DNA from 4 places in the Paenibacillus sp. NPDC101420 genome. Region 4 is predicted to be linked to each of the others. Evidence: riboswitches for the same ligand, from Rfam matches in the RefSeq annotation. Region 4 holds a riboswitch; each other region holds the start of a gene.
What was found. Region 4 has a riboswitch for cyclic di-AMP ahead of ACQKMP_RS19855 (hypothetical protein). Riboswitches for the same ligand answer to the same signal wherever they lie in the genome.
Positions count from the first base shown of each region.

Region 1 (3,861 bases), on a different contig from region 4:
GGAGAAGAGGATTTAGCCTCTGTTGTTTTGATTTAAGAAGAGGGGGCGGCGGGGCGTAATTTGCCCGTAGTTAGTAGCCCGTGTTAAAATTGGTGTAGCCGAGTTATAATCGCTGGGATTCTTGAATACATTTAATCGAAAATATTGCCTTTATCCTGGCACATCCCTTGGACCTCAGAAGCTAAGGGATGTTTTGTTTAACGAATATGACGAGTAAAGGGACCTGCGGATTTTACTGCAATTTTTAGTAAGGGAGGAAACGAATTGTTATTTACGGAAGAAGAACTGCGTGAGCAGATCAGCAAGCTGGAAGGTTGGAAGCTGGAAGAGAATACCATGGTGCGAAAATATATGTTCAGCCAATATATGAAGGGTATTGCTTTCGTTGATGAAGTAGCCACCATTTCAGAAGCCTTTGATCACCATCCACATATTACGATTGATTATAAGACAGTGACTTTACGACTGAAATCAAATGAGGAAGACGGTATTACAGCTCTAGATATTCGAGAGGCACATGAATTTAATGAAGCCTTTGAGAAAAATCGTTAGTGTCACCCAAACTCATAAATAAACGCCCGTGCGCAGATAGTGAACTATCTTCCGGCACGGGCGTTTTTAGTTGCTTAGGTAGTAGTTACTGTTACTTTTTCTCTGAGAGCCAGAGGGCGACGTTTGCAATCTCCTCAGGGGCTAGCTTTTCTTTAAAGGAAGGCATTTGACCGCGTCCTTTAGTGACGATACTGTAGATTTCTTCAGCATCATGCTGACCGCCTTCATTTTGAAGACTGGGTCCAACTCCACCTTGAAGCTGATCGCCGTGACAGGTGATACAGCTGGCTTTCACGGTTGCTTCGGCCTTTGCCGCATCCAATTGGACTTCCGGCATCGTCGGCTTATTCTGTTCAGCTACCTCTTCTTTACCTGGAAGTGTAAACATAAGTACTACCGCAAAGGCACAGGCGGCAAAAAACAAACCGCTCATGATCCATTTCTGCATCCCAGTTCGTCCCTTCTATGTAAGCTGCTCCCTACATTATAGCTCAAGGTGAAGCGTTATCATAGGGTTTGTGACAAAAAAATGAACGATAATGCCATCAAATCATTGAAAAATATGGAATTTAATATTATTTATCATAGACCATGCAATAAAAAGGTTTGTTTCCTGTGGGGGTTAGGCGTTCATACGTATCGGTAATCGTAAATCCACACTTTTGGTAAGTTCGGATCGCCCGCTGGTTCCAGGTCAAAACCTCTAGATCAATCTCACGCTCAGGATAACGAAGCAAGGCTGCTTGCACGATTGCATCCATGAATATTTTTCCTAGACCTTGACCGCATAGATCAGGGCGCATACCAATCCCCAAGCGAACAACACCTTCCATTGGAAACAACTGCGCGAATCCACACAAAATCCCTTGCCCATTTAGTATGGAGACATATTGCTCATTCCGTAGCTGAGGGTCACCGAACTCGATTCCAAGAGCCTGCATTTGCTCCCACGGCATCCAGCCGTAAATATTATAAGGGGCAGTGTAATCCCAGTTGCAAATCTCTTCCGCGTGACTGGTCTCCATAGGCGCTACATGAAAAGTAACAGAGGGATTTATCATAAGGTCAAGGACCTCCTTTCACGGGGGGACTTTAAATGTCTTATATTTCTAGCTTTAAATACTTATGGTCCTTATAAGGACATCGAAGGCGTTTATGCTTGTAACTAATTATATACAAAAAGAGGCATGGTCGACTCAGAAATTTATGAGGATTATTGTTTTACAAATTCTGAGAGGGGTAAATACTAAATAAGACAAAAAACAAGCTCCTCCCCAAGAATCAACATCTTGGAAAAGAGCCTATGTACGATTTACTTATTGAACATCATCATTATCTTCTGTCTCAGAAGCAACAGAATGATAAGCATCTGTGCTCATAATTCGTTTAGCACCGATGTAGCGTTTCACGTAGTAGCTATCACTCAGGGAGCTAATCGTTACACCGCGGGAGGAAGATGCGTGTGCAAACTTGCCTTCACCGACATAAATACCGACATGGGAGACACCCTTACCACTTGTATTGAAGAATACAAGATCTCCAGATCTTAAATCATCTTGGGAGATAGCAGTACCCATTTGATACTGGGAACCTGATTGGTGTGGTAGGTTTATACCAATTTTATCAAATACATACATTGTAAATCCGGAGCAATCAAATCCATTTGTGGAGATGCCGCCGGATACGTACTTAGTTCCGATGGTCTTGTCGATCACTTTATCCATTTTGGAATCCGCGAAAGCGCTTCCTGCTCCGATGGTGAAAATAATGGAAAAGCTAAGTACTGCTGCTGCTAGCTTCTTCTTCAAAAGTTTATACCCCTTCCGGATGCCTACGAGGTTAGCTTAAGGGTTCGGTTGAAGGTCCCCTATGACCCCTCTAAAAATGGAGGTCAATTCACCCAAAGTTGGTTCCCCCGTTTTCCTAATAGTTAGGAAACTCGGCTGATACTGTTGATTAGGAATAGCTTGTAATCAATACATGACAAAACCTTTGTAAATAACAACTTAATGATTACAAAAATGTTACTAAAATCTTACTGCAGTTATTGTAACAAACAGAGTGCCGCTTGGCAATCGTTTTTAACATAATCATGCAGAAAAATTCGTTTTTTTAAAGACAAAATGTATATGTAAGCGATAATATTAAACTAATTTTTATATTTATTGAAATTTTTATCAAATAAAAGTGTTTAAAGTCCGTTCAAGAGGTGTAAAGAATATAATAAGGCAAAAGAAAACCTGGATTCGATTAAGTCAATAATCAAACCCAGGTCTATATAATGTAATTGTGAGGTTATAGTTGTGGGGAAGTATTAATCGTAGGCTATAGCTTGATATGAGGAAGTACTCATTACTCTTTTAGCACCAACGTAGCGATTGGCCCAGTAGGATTGGCTAAGTGAAGTGATGGTCACGCCATATGAAGATGATGATTGTGCGAATTTTCCGTTTCCAACATAAATGCCGACATGGGATACGCCGTTGCCCAATGTGTTAAAGAAAACTAGGTCACCTGAACGTAATTTACTTTTAGCTACAGGAGTTCCGACATTATATTGAGCTTTTGAAGTACGGGGCAAAGAAAGACCCACCTTCTTGAATACATACGTAGTAAATCCAGAACAGTCAAACCCGGCAGTGCTAGTGCCTCCGGTTTTATAGGCAACTCCAATTGTCTTTGAAATAACACTGTCCATCTTAGAATCTGCAAAGGCACTTCCTCCACCAATAGAGAACGCCATCACAAGTCCTAGCGCCGCAGCGACGCATGCTTTTCTTAAATTCTTCAAAAAAATTGTACCCCTTCCAATGCCTGTGAGGTTAGCTTAAGGATTCGGTAGAAGGTTCCCCTATGATCACTGCAAAGCGAGATCAATTCACCCAAAATATGGTTCCCCCACTTCCCGGTGCAAGGAATTCGGCGTTTTATGCACCAGATAGTGAATTATCGACATGACTACGACAAATACATGAAGTTATGTAGAAATCGTTTCAAATGATTACAAACTTGTTACCAATGGAACAGGACTTATTGTAACAAAGTCTTTACGATTTTGCAAATCCTCATAATTTGTCTATAACGCGAAAGAGTCCCAGCTCCTGATTTAGGAACCGGGACTCTTATATTATGTTCTGTAAAGCTTCAAATTATTGTGGAAATGCTTTACTGTGCCATAGATGATATTGAGCTGAAATTCCCCACATTTTGAAGAGTGTTGAGGGCAGTGATGAAAGTTGACGAATAAGAAGTGCTGGTAGGCCAGGACAGAAGATACCCGTTATTCCGCACACTAGCAAAAGGATCAGG
Region 1 covers NZ_JBNNSE010000015.1:25,001-28,861, reverse strand. Annotated here, with positions in the region: gene ACQKMP_RS30355 (hypothetical protein) at 1-36, shown strand, start outside; gene ACQKMP_RS30350 (4a-hydroxytetrahydrobiopterin dehydratase) at 265-552, shown strand; gene ACQKMP_RS30345 (c-type cytochrome) at 644-1,000, opposite strand; gene ACQKMP_RS30340 (GNAT family N-acetyltransferase) at 1,128-1,613, opposite strand; gene ACQKMP_RS30335 (C40 family peptidase) at 1,869-2,360, opposite strand; cyclic di-AMP (ydaO/yuaA leader) riboswitch at 2,366-2,507, opposite strand; gene ACQKMP_RS30330 (C40 family peptidase) at 2,867-3,295, opposite strand; cyclic di-AMP (ydaO/yuaA leader) riboswitch at 3,349-3,487, opposite strand; gene ACQKMP_RS30325 (hypothetical protein) at 3,702-3,861, opposite strand, start outside.
Region 1: it holds a riboswitch for cyclic di-AMP, as region 4 does, so the genes downstream of both, ACQKMP_RS30335 (C40 family peptidase) here and ACQKMP_RS19855 (hypothetical protein) in region 4, are expected to answer to the same signal.

Region 2 (3,861 bases), on a different contig from region 4:
ATTATTATTACCGCAAGCGGATAAGAATAGCACCATCACCATTAATCCGACCATCGTTAATTTCATGCTTCCAAATCTTTTTCTGTTAAACAAAAACATTAAATACCCTCCTAGTGTGTGCATCCTATGTTATTCAAAGGTATTGACTACCTCAGTCTCACTTTTAAATGATATTGATTCTCATTCTCTATGTCAACATATAAATTTTAAATTTTGTGGATTTGCAATAATTCCCTTCTTAAAAATACAAAAAAAGGCTATATTCCGAACGTTCCGGATATAGCCTCTCCTCAATGATCCATTATTTATTCAAATGATATGGGACAGTCGCAACTACAACATCTTTTGAATTCATTAGATACGAACGGATTAAAAAGCTGGTCTGATTATGAAGTACAGCTTGCCACCAATGCTTAGTTATAAACTGTGGAATCAGAATCGTGATATGATCCGTCGCTGCGGTCTTCCACTCCACTGTATCAATAAATTTCACTAACGGACGAATAATACTGCGATATCTGGAACGAAGTACGATCAGGCGTACACCCGGATTCCATTCCTCCCACCGTTGCTCCATTTTTTGAATGTCCTCTTCATCAAAGCCAACATACACGGCTACAACATTATCCGTTAGAGACTTGGCATAGCTGATGGAATGTAGTACAGCACGTGTTACACCCGCAACAGGAACAACAACTGTACTGCCTTTAATCAAAGGTTTATCTGTACTCGGGCATATACGAAGCTGATCCGCAGTGTTCAAATAGTGCCTGTGAATCCGGTGGAACACGAACATTACAGCAGGTAAGAAAATGAAAGCCATCCATACGCTTGAGAATTTAGTGATGATAAAAATAAGCGTAATCGTCAATGTAGTCAGCATACCGATGGTATTTACAACAAATCTTTTTTTCCATCCCGCTGGTTTTGTTTTAAACCAATGAACCATCATTCCTAGCTGTGACAATGTGAAAGGAATGAATACACCAACCGCATAAAGTGGAATCAAGCTTTCTGTATTTCCGTGGAATGCAGCTACAAGCACAGCAGACAGAACACCTAGAAAAATAATACCATTAGAGAAACCTAGACGGTCACCACGAACCATAAAAGCATGTGGCATATATTTATCTTTTGCAAACATAAATGCGAGCAGCGGGAACGCTGAGTAAGCTGTATTAGCTGCCAAGAACAAAATTACTGCTGTAATACCTTGAATGAAAAAATATAAGGTTCCGCGGCCAAAGGTCGATTCAGCGATCTGAGAAACAACCGTTGCCTTTTCATCAGGCACTATGCCGTACCAATACGCCAGTAGTGTGATACCTGTAAACATAAATCCAAGTATAACCCCCATGACCATTAAGGTCTTGGCTGCGTTCTTTTCAGCAGGTGCTTTAAAGTTTGGAATGGCATTAGATACAGCCTCTACACCCGTAAGTGCCGAACAGCCAGAACTGAAGGCTTTTAATAGTAGAAACAAACTAACATTAGAAACAGCAGAGCCAATTTCAGGGACATTCGCATGCACGCCACCTGCTGCATATTTAATAACACCGGAGATAATCAAGACTACAATCGACACCACAAACAAATACACTGGGATTGCGATGAATGAAGCTGATTCTGTAACTCCGCGAAGATTAATCAAAGTAAGTAAAATAATAACTGATACTGCAATAAGAACGGTGTGATTATGAAGACTTGGAAAAGCCGATGTGATCGCATCCGTCCCTGCCGACGCACTAACAGCTACGGTCAGAATGTAATCCACTAACAAAGACCCTCCTGCTAAGAGCCCTGTCGGAACACCAAGATTACTCTTGGCAACGATGTAAGCTCCGCCTCCCTGAGGATAAGCGTAAATCGTCTGCCGATAGGATAAAATCAGGATGGCCAGCAGGCCCAATACGGCTAATGCAATTGGCAGGGAATACCAGATGGCAGTAAACCCCGCAGCCACCAGTACAATCAAAATTTGTTCCGTTCCGTAGGCTACAGACGAGAGCGCATCAGAAGACAGGACAGCCAGTGCTTTAACCTTGGATAACTTTTCATGATCGAGTTCGTTCGACTTCATCGGACGCCCGATCAATAGTCGTTTTACCTTGCTTACCATGGTGGATACAGTTCCTTTCTTTGGGAGCTGAAACGGAATTTCCGCGCGCTGTTTTCATTGGTGGATTTCATAAATGCAGACACTAAAAATAGCATACGGAAATGATCCGCATGCTATGCATGGTCATTATCCCACCTTTGCTTACGAGGTTAGCTGGCGGATTCGGGCTGTGGTTTAGCCCTACGGTAAAAGTCTAATCGACCCATTCCGATTCACCCCATTGGCACATATGCCAAGTTTGGTTCCCCCGTTTTTCCTAAGAAAATTCAGCGCATATTCAACTTCTCACAAGGTCTAATATTAGTCTACAAAGTGTATACAGTAAAGCGTTGAAAAAAATGAAAAAAGAATGAAAAAACATCCAGTAAGCGCAAATACAGCGTCTTATTGGATGCTCTCTTTCATTCTCTTCAATTATCCCTCTGGATCGTGTTTTTAATCACTTTTCACATTTTTTCGGATCACTTAAAGTTAAAAAATCAAAATCCTAAACTTTCCTCTGTATCTAACTCCATCACTTCTTCCTTACGTCCGTACCAAAGTAAAATGCTAATTAAAACAAAAGCGATTAATGCAAGGAAAGGAATCGTAATGAATCCAAAAAAGTTCAAGTAATCCTTATTACAAGGAACTCCAATTGTACAAGGAAGCACTTTACTTAACGCAGGAATCTTCTGCTCCGCATAATGATAGATCGAGATACTACCACCAATCAAGCTTAGTGGAAGAACATATGGGATAATCCTTTTATCCCCTCGAAACGTCGCAATTCCCAAGAGGAATAACTGAGGATACATAAAAATTCGCTGGAACCAGCAAAGCTTACAAGGTTCATATTTCAATACTTCGCTCAGATACAAGCTACCAGCAACAGCAACTAAAGAGACGAACCAGGCCAGATACAGGCAGTTACGCTTGCAAAAAGATAGGAACTTTGTCACTTTGCCTCCACAGCTTTTGCGGCGTCGTTAATCTCAGTTGAAATCGCTTCAATGTTAAATGGATCCGCAGTCATTACTCCATTGATATAAAGGGATGGTGTAGTCGTCACCCCAGCTTCACTAGCTAACTGCATACCCTTATTCAGCTCATCTGCATACGTACGATCCTTGATATCTTTACGCAGCAGTTCGTAATCGATAGCTAACTTCTCTTTCTCCGCAAGGCTTACTAAGAAATCTTCAGTCGCCCATTCTTCGCTCTCATCACCTTGCTGAGCATATACAGCATCATAGAACTTCCAGAATTCATCATGATTCTGATGGTAAACAGATAATGCAGCAAGTGAGGCAGTTTCAGAGTCTGGACCAACGAAAGCCATATTTACAAAGTAGAGCGCTGCTTTTCCCTCGTTGACAAAATCTTGAACAATTTTCGGTTTAACTGAAGTTGCAAATTGGGAACACGCTGGACATTTTAAGTCTCCAAATTCAACAATTTTAACAGGTGCATCCTCTTTACCGACTCTAGGTAGCTCACTGTAATTGAATGCTACTGGGTCTCCCGAAGTGGCATTTTTTGCGGCATCTTTCGAAGCTAACATAAACAATCCAACAAAAATGATGACTACTAAAGCTATTGAACTAATAATTAAAATTCTCGTCTTCTGCTTTTGCTGCTCCTGTTCTACCCGCCGTTTCTCTTGTTTGCTAAGCTGGGGAACGCTTGTACTTTTATTAGGTTTACTCAAGGAGAGTTCCTTTCTGTCCTCTGTGGACTAATGTAGTTTTTATCATATACAT
Region 2 covers NZ_JBNNSE010000012.1:59,973-63,833, forward strand. Annotated here, with positions in the region: gene ACQKMP_RS29405 (ABC transporter substrate-binding protein) at 1-99, opposite strand, end outside; gene ACQKMP_RS29410 (APC family permease) at 302-2,119, opposite strand; cyclic di-AMP (ydaO/yuaA leader) riboswitch at 2,243-2,401, opposite strand; gene ACQKMP_RS29415 (disulfide oxidoreductase) at 2,599-3,060, opposite strand; gene ACQKMP_RS29420 (DsbA family protein) at 3,057-3,809, opposite strand.
Region 2: it holds a riboswitch for cyclic di-AMP, as region 4 does, so the genes downstream of both, ACQKMP_RS29410 (APC family permease) here and ACQKMP_RS19855 (hypothetical protein) in region 4, are expected to answer to the same signal.

Region 3 (3,861 bases), on a different contig from region 4:
CACAATCTTACGAATTCGTTCACCCGCATGATCCGGGTCAGTAAGGATAATCACTCCTCTACGCTCCATAGCAAGCGCGATCTTCGCAATTACGGTCCGGTCTACAGCCGAGCCCCCTGTTTCGATCGTATCTGCTTCTACAGCACGTTTAACAGCGACGGTATCACTCTTACCTTCAACGACAATTAATTCCTTAATCATATCTCTTGACTCCTTCCAAAAAAAGCAAAAAAGAAGAGGTTTCGCTCCTCTTCTTTTGGTTAAAGAATGTATAAGTGATGAGCGGTTGCTCTGCGATCAACGAAATGATCATCTGGCGTTCCTTAACGGTTATCATCACTATAGCTTATCAAAGAATAATTTGCAAAAGCTTCAGCCTAGTTTAACTCCGGCTTCACAGGTCCAATCACATAAACGGTACGTGATTTACGTCCGAAATTACGCACATGGCTCAGTGAATCATAATAGACATCTACTTTATTGCCTTTAATGGCACCGCCAGTATCTTCTGCTCGGCGGAATCCAAGCCCCTCGATATATACCCACCAGCCAATAGGAATTACATTCGGGTCTACCGCAATTGTACGACCTTCCGTTACGCGTGTTCCGGAAGCAGTTTTGTTACCAATACCTGGCTCTTCTGATGAATAAGCTGTCATGGAGACGTTCTTAATCATCTTCTTGTACTCAAAGTCTACGCCAGCCTTGCTTGTGACATTATTAGTCTTAGCGCTAACCTTAGCCGTTTTTGAAGTGGTGTTTGATTTGGAAGTTGTTGTAGTCTTAGCTACAGCCGGCTTAGGAAGTGCTTTGGTACCAACGGCAATAATCTTATCTTTCGTTACCGTTTGTACTTCCTTACCAATCATGCGCATAGAGGCCAGTTCTCCGTCTTGGTAGATCTTCTCAATATGCTGAATCATGACGCCTGGTTTGCCTGCCTGTGCCACTCTAACTGTTCCCACAGTAAGGGAGGGGTCTGCTGTCTTGATGACTCTGAAGGGTAAGTTAGTTGTTCGCTGTACGGTCTGTTTGTTGATGCGAACAATCTTAACCTCCATGTTTGCAGAAATGGTGGTGTCTAACGAAGGGAAAATCTTATCATGACCTTCTAGGGTAATGCCCATTTTCTCAATTGCTTTACCAATTGTGTCCTCGGTCGTATATAACGTTTTTGTTGCTCCATCCGCAGTAAGACTAATTTTCTGCGCACGATTGATAACGACACGGTCACCGTCTTTTATTTCATCACTCAGACCTAAAGATAGTTCATCATGCGGCTGCAGCGAAATTTGCTCTTTCTCCAACACATCACCAAGAAGCGCTTCCCGCGTTTCAAGCGTCTGTGTTTGCCCGTCTATTACTAAAAATAATTGTTTGTTACTTTGACCGTGTACGTACAGCAGAATAAGTAGCGCGATAGCGACTGAAATCACGCCTGCAAGTAAAAGTACGCGAGTATTTACTTGCTCCCACCGTAATGCGAAAGACCTGCTGGATGACTGCGAATCATGGGATACTTCTGGTTGGAATACGCCCATTCTCTCCATCCTCCTTACATAGCCCCGTCGTCAATTGTATATCATGAGGACTGAATTCCTTTGACGAAACTATTTGAGATTGTCACAGGACACGCACGTAATAACTTAGCGTCTCCTGCTCATGGATCGCCTGCTCGGCACAGCTACTCCCACCCCTGTTATATAACAGTATGTGGGCAACATTCTATTTATTCAAAAATAAAAAAGCCTAAAAAGAGTTCAACTGAGGACTCTTTCGTGGCTTCTCCAATATCAGAATAGAGAATGCTTGTGCACGAGGTTGCCTCTCTTACTTGCGCTTACGGGGTTAGCTGTCGGGTTCGGACGAAAGAGAGACGCCCTATTTCAGGTCACCCGCTCATGGCGGTTGCCCTTAAATTCACCCCAAAGACCACGTGAAGAAATCAAATACTGTCCTACGGCACGTCTAAACCGTATTTAAAATACAGGCATGCGGTAGGTCAATATTGGTTCCCCCGTTCTCCATACGGAGACTCAGCGAGACGATCCATGAATCAATGGCTGTCACTATAACACAGCTCACATCACTGAAAAGATGATATCCTGTTTTGATGCATGTTGTAAAGGACGATTCAACCACGTTTACGCAAAAATATGGTTAAAATATTGTAATATTCAGCCGTTTTTATATTAAAAAAGTTTAATATATCGGCCATTCTCTATTTTTCACCTGTTTTGCTCCCGTTTTCACTCAATCCCAAATCGTTCCAGTGCGTTCGCATACGTTATTTTAGCCAATTCTTCCCATGTTAACCCTTTAATTTCAGCTGCTGCCTCTGCTACAAGCTTCACATGAGCGCTCTCATTTCGCTTCCCGCGGAAGGGGTGTGGAGTCAAATATGGAGCATCGGTTTCGATCAATAATCGGTCTAGTGGTGTCTGCGCAAGCACTTCTTTTGGCACTCTTGCATTTTTGAACGTAATGGGTCCTCCAAAGGATAAATGAAAACCAAGATTCAAGCACATTTTAGCTGTTTCCCAGCTTCCTGAGAACGAGTGCATCACGCCTCCAACCTCATTTGCTTTTTCCTCCCGTAAAATCCGTACAACATCCTCATGTGCATCACGATCATGAATACAAATCGGCATATTTAATTCACGGGCTAGTCCAATTTGCTTGCGAAAAACTTCATGTTGCACATCCTTGGGAGAAGTATCCCAGTAATAATCCAGTCCGATTTCACCAATAGCCACTACTTTTTTATGACTGCATAGAGAAGCGATCCAATCGAGATCTCCTTCTTTCATATCAATCGCATCCTGAGGATGCCAACCCACTGCCGCATAAATATAATCATAAGATTCCGCCAGCTTCATCGTTGAGGGAATCGTCTCCCGATTAAATCCGATATTAATCATCTTGCTAACTCCTGCTTCTACAGCACGAGCGATAACTTCTTCGCGATCCTCGTCGAATTGAGGTGCATCCAGATGCGTATGTGTGTCAAACAGAAACATTTTAACCCTCACTCCTTGTTCTTTTTTTAATATAAGACAATATAAGTTTCACGCTATCCGTGATATCTTATTTTTCTACTCTTCCTGTCAAAAATCCCATATTTTCTTGTATTATTTTGCAAAAATCTCTGCAATAGAAGCAGGCAATCGCGTAAGCGCATTTCTTAACTTATCCTGAGGAAAATAAAGATGATATCTTCCACGGTGAATGCCGCTAATAGAACGCACAATATCCGACACCTCTGAAATTTCCCGCAGATGATCATGCCGATCAAGCAGCAGAATTTGTTTATTGTCAAAAGCTTCTCCCGGACGGAACACATCATAGGGCAGATCTGTCGGAAAATCAATCTCCAAATCATATTCTGGGTGAAGTCCCGCTGCCGCAAAACTGCTGCGAATTTCAGTAATCATATCTGTATCGAGATTCTCCACCTCAACATATTTATAAAGTTTACGATGAATAAAACGGGTACACAAGTCGCTTAGTAGCTCATCTTTCTCAAGCGTCCACTGCATAAAAGCCGTCTGTACCAGTGCTTCATCCAGCATTAAATACTGCTTCACTGTCACCTCACCACGGAACAAATCCTCCAGTGGATTAATCATGAAACTAAAATTGTACCCCTCTTGGAAAAGCTCCTTGGCTCTACGAAAAATTTGTCGCAAAATAATTTCTGAGCTGCGTGTCACCGGATGAAAATAGACTTGCCAGTACATTTGATAACGCGACATTAAATAATCTTCAATGGCATGCATTCCCGATTCTTTTACAACAATTCGACCATTATAAGGACGCAGCATTCTTAAAATCCGATCAATGTCGATCGTTCCATAGTTT
Region 3 covers NZ_JBNNSE010000014.1:10,721-14,581, reverse strand. Annotated here, with positions in the region: gene rnmV (ribonuclease M5) at 1-201, opposite strand, end outside; gene ACQKMP_RS29970 (3D domain-containing protein) at 378-1,541, opposite strand; cyclic di-AMP (ydaO/yuaA leader) riboswitch at 1,823-2,052, opposite strand; gene ACQKMP_RS29965 (TatD family hydrolase) at 2,250-3,020, opposite strand; gene ACQKMP_RS29960 (HD domain-containing protein) at 3,132-3,861, opposite strand, start outside.
Region 3: it holds a riboswitch for cyclic di-AMP, as region 4 does, so the genes downstream of both, ACQKMP_RS29970 (3D domain-containing protein) here and ACQKMP_RS19855 (hypothetical protein) in region 4, are expected to answer to the same signal.

Region 4 (3,861 bases):
TTTGAAGCGCTACACTGGATGGTTTATAATATAGCCGCCCTCCTTTGGAATCTCTCCCACCAGCGACAGCTCTGTACAGACGACCTTGCTCAATGTGCCCTGCCAAGGATTTACCCTGCAGCTTGGCTTTTAAATCCTGTAAAGCACCTTGCACTAGCTCAAACTGAGTCTGATCCCACTCTGAACCATGGGTACGTACTTTATCTATCGCTTCCTCTAGCCGGCAATGGTATATCATTCTGAGAAAAGAACTCCATTTAATAAGGTCGAAAGTTTTGGTATTGGCAGAGATAAGACATGCCCCCCAGCTGCTACCTCCTTTACAGGTAAGTTTCAGGATGCCATAACGGCTGTCTTGATCAGCCTCCATTCCATAGTGAATAGGCTCTGGTGAATCAAAGACGAATACTTCTATGCGAGATAGTCTTCGCTGGTCCATGACAGGTTTCTCCTCCTTAGGTTTCCAAAAGCTTAAGATTTACATGGTGAATGACGTTAGCCTTCTCTATACAGGCGAGCATTTCAGCTTCATTCTCACAGACTGCGGCATGCTCCAGCCATAGTCGGAATTTCTGTTTGCGTATAACGGATAAATGTAAGGGAAAGGTGTTGCGGGATCTCATTACGTACCAACCGACTGCAACGTCTTTCCACGGTTCCTTAAAAGCGGTGAGCCACGGAAAACGTTGGTGTGCTGACCAATCCTGCAGCTGTTGCTTTTCTCGGATATTTTTATATATTTCGTATATAATTGTTCGGTCCATACAGTATTCACAGGTAGATGGGCTGCTGAAATGGCGAAGTGATTCAATCTGCTTCTGACCAAAAGCATAGCCGACAATAGTTCTGTGATGATCCTCTTCGAACCACAACGCTCCAAAGCAAACATAATTTAGACTTATCGGCTCAAGTAGCCCTTGCTGAGTTCCCCAATAATAGTGTTTCATTTCTTTCACCCCGTCCAGCATGCTATCACCCTATAGATTCAGGTAACGCAAAAACCGCAGCAAGAGGAGGACCTCTGCTGCGGTTTTGGAATACAGGTATACACACACCTGTGCCAAAGCGTGGCGGATCAAGGGTCTCTCTCTTTACGCTTACGAGGTTAGCTGTCGGATTCGGACGGTGAGAGTCGCCCTACCTATGTGAGACTTGAACAGTCTCCTTCGGATTCACCCCAAGTAGGCCATGTGGCCTGATGGTTCCCCCGTTCCCTGCAAATGCAGGAACTCAGCGTTGAATGTATTTCGTGAAATAGATTCAACCCGAATCATACTCTTTTCAAGGTGTTTCTGTAAAAACAGAAAGTGTTCTTTTGAGCGCAATTTAAACCAAATCCTGCCTACTACGACGAAAAAGGGAACCAAATAGGTATTTATTGCGAGTTATCGGGCTTCTTCCTCGCTTAATCTCGCTTTCTTGTTTCCTTTCTTATATAGGCGATTTTTGGTGATTTCACTAATCGTGGTGAATAAAATCACATGGTATGACCGTTTTTCGCTAATGGATTGAAACTCGAGTAAACAAGAGATATAGAGAGATTGGATATCAAGTAAGCGCTATCCAATGCGAAAATAGTTTTTAATTTGCATTATTTTGGCATCAATCAGGTTTTACAATACTTCCTGCATAAGGGTATGATTACTCCTGTTTCAACAACAATCGAATATTTGATCCGCTTAATTTCCGATAAGGAAAGCGGGGGAACCAACAATCGGCAGACGATGTGAGAGTCGGAAGCCGGTTATGGGGTGAATCCTGTAGAAGATGCCAGTGAGCTCGCATCTATACAGGTAGGGCGACTCTCACCGCCCGAATCCGACAGCTAACCTCGTAAGCGTATGGAGAGAGGATGAGTGCAATGTGACCGCTAGCGAGCCACAGAGGAGAATCCTTTGTGGCTTTTTGCTGTGCTTTTTTAAGCAAAGCATTTATGGAAAACCTCACGAAGAGGTCGTTATATTCATCATTAGCGGTAGCTTTTCTTTCAAGATCAGGGTGATCAAGCTCTGATCTTACAAGCAAAGCATTTGAGGAGAATAAGAGATGACAGATCAGAATGAATATGTACTGGTATGTGCGCCAACGAAGGCAGGCGAACATTTTATTAAGCTTCTAAAATTCAGAGGCATTAAGATGGCCGGATTGACCAACAACTTGCCTGAGAAGGCCCTACTCGAAGAGATGGGGATTGAACAAGTCGTTCTAGTTGATACCCGCCATCAGAATACTTGGTTTCGCCCGCCGTTTCCGGTAGGCCGGGTATATCTGTTCGAGAGCAGCTTTACGTTATGCTGCCGTTACATTCAGATGTGCCGTACCTGGACGACACAGCCGATTTTTGTAATTACAAGCTCAATAAATCCTAGATTGGTCTATAAAAGACTTGGCGCGAGTTATGTAATCTATTCCCACAGCGGTGATGCTGATTTTCTGGTAGATAGATCACCTCATTAAGGATAAAAGAAGGAGTGCGGAAGATATGATGGATCTGTATATGGTGGCTTCGTTAGCTGTAATTTACGGGTTATTTTATGGATTTATGCGCTGGTGTGCAGGTGTAGTTGAGGATACGGGGAGGGATAAGCTGTGATTCTAGTAATCGCTGTTACCCTACTGCTGTTTATATATCTGGTTTATGCATTGATTCATCCGGAGAAATTTTAAGGAGGGGCATTCATGGGCATTTTGCAAATTGTTACTGTAATCGTAATTCTCATCTTGCTGGTTAAGCCGATGGGCACGTATTTATATTATGTGTTTTCTAATGAACCGAACCGTACGGATCGATGGTTTGGAGGTATGGAAAAAGGGATTTTTAAGCTGATCGGCCTGAAAAAACGGGACGGTATGTCCTGGAAGAAGTATGCGCTCAGCTTTGTTTTAACGAATATCGTACTGGTTACTTTCAGCTATATCTTTCTTCGATTGCAGCGGGGTTTACCGCTAAATCCGAATGGAATTGCGGATATGGAACAGACGCTTTCGTTCAATACGGTGATTAGTTTTATGACTAATACAAACCTGCAGCATTACAGCGGGGAGACGGGACTTTCGTATTTTTCACAAATGGCTGTCATCACGATGATGATGTTCACGTCTGCAGCGAGCGGATTTTCTGTTGCGGTTGCCTTTGTCAGAGGGATCACAGGACGGAAATCAGTCGGGAACTTCTTCGAGGATTTCGTTAAAGCACATATTCGTGTATTCATTCCTCTAGCTCTGCTGGTTTCATTGGTACTGGTAGGACTACATGTGCCGCAAACACTCAAACCATCGCTTGAAGTCACTACACTAGAGGGGCAAACGCAACAAATTGCTATCGGTCCAGTAGCTTCTCTGGAATCGATCAAGCATTTGGGCACCAATGGTGGCGGCTTCTTCGGAGCCAATTCATCGCATCCTTTTGAGAACCCTAATCCACTTACGAACGTGCTAGAGATTCTCTCTATGTGGATGCTGCCAGCTTCGCTCCCTTATATGTACGGATTGTTTGCCAAGAACAAACGTCAGGGCTGGGTAATTTTTACCGCAATGATGACCTTGTTTGTTCTGCTATTAAGCCTAAACTTCTATGCTGAATCGAAAGGCAATCCGGCGATCAATGCACTAGGAATAGAATCTTCACAAGGTAGTATGGAAGGTAAAGAGGTGCGCTTCGGCATACCGCAGTCTTCCTTGTTTACTTCAGTAACAACCGCAGCTACGACAGGTAGTGTTAACAATATGCATGATACGCTGACGCCGCTGGGAGGCATTACGCCTCTTGCACTGATGATGCTCAACAATGTCTTCGGTGGTAAAGGTGTCGGACTGATCAATATGCTGATGTATGCGATTCTGGGTGTCTTCCTGTGCGGT
Region 4 covers NZ_JBNNSE010000004.1:437,587-441,447, forward strand. Annotated here, with positions in the region: gene ACQKMP_RS19845 (hypothetical protein) at 1-439, opposite strand, end outside; gene ACQKMP_RS19850 (hypothetical protein) at 456-947, opposite strand; cyclic di-AMP (ydaO/yuaA leader) riboswitch at 1,081-1,246, opposite strand; cyclic di-AMP (ydaO/yuaA leader) riboswitch at 1,667-1,856, shown strand; gene ACQKMP_RS19855 (hypothetical protein) at 2,047-2,457, shown strand; gene kdpF (K(+)-transporting ATPase subunit F) at 2,590-2,667, shown strand; gene kdpA (potassium-transporting ATPase subunit KdpA) at 2,680-3,861, shown strand, end outside.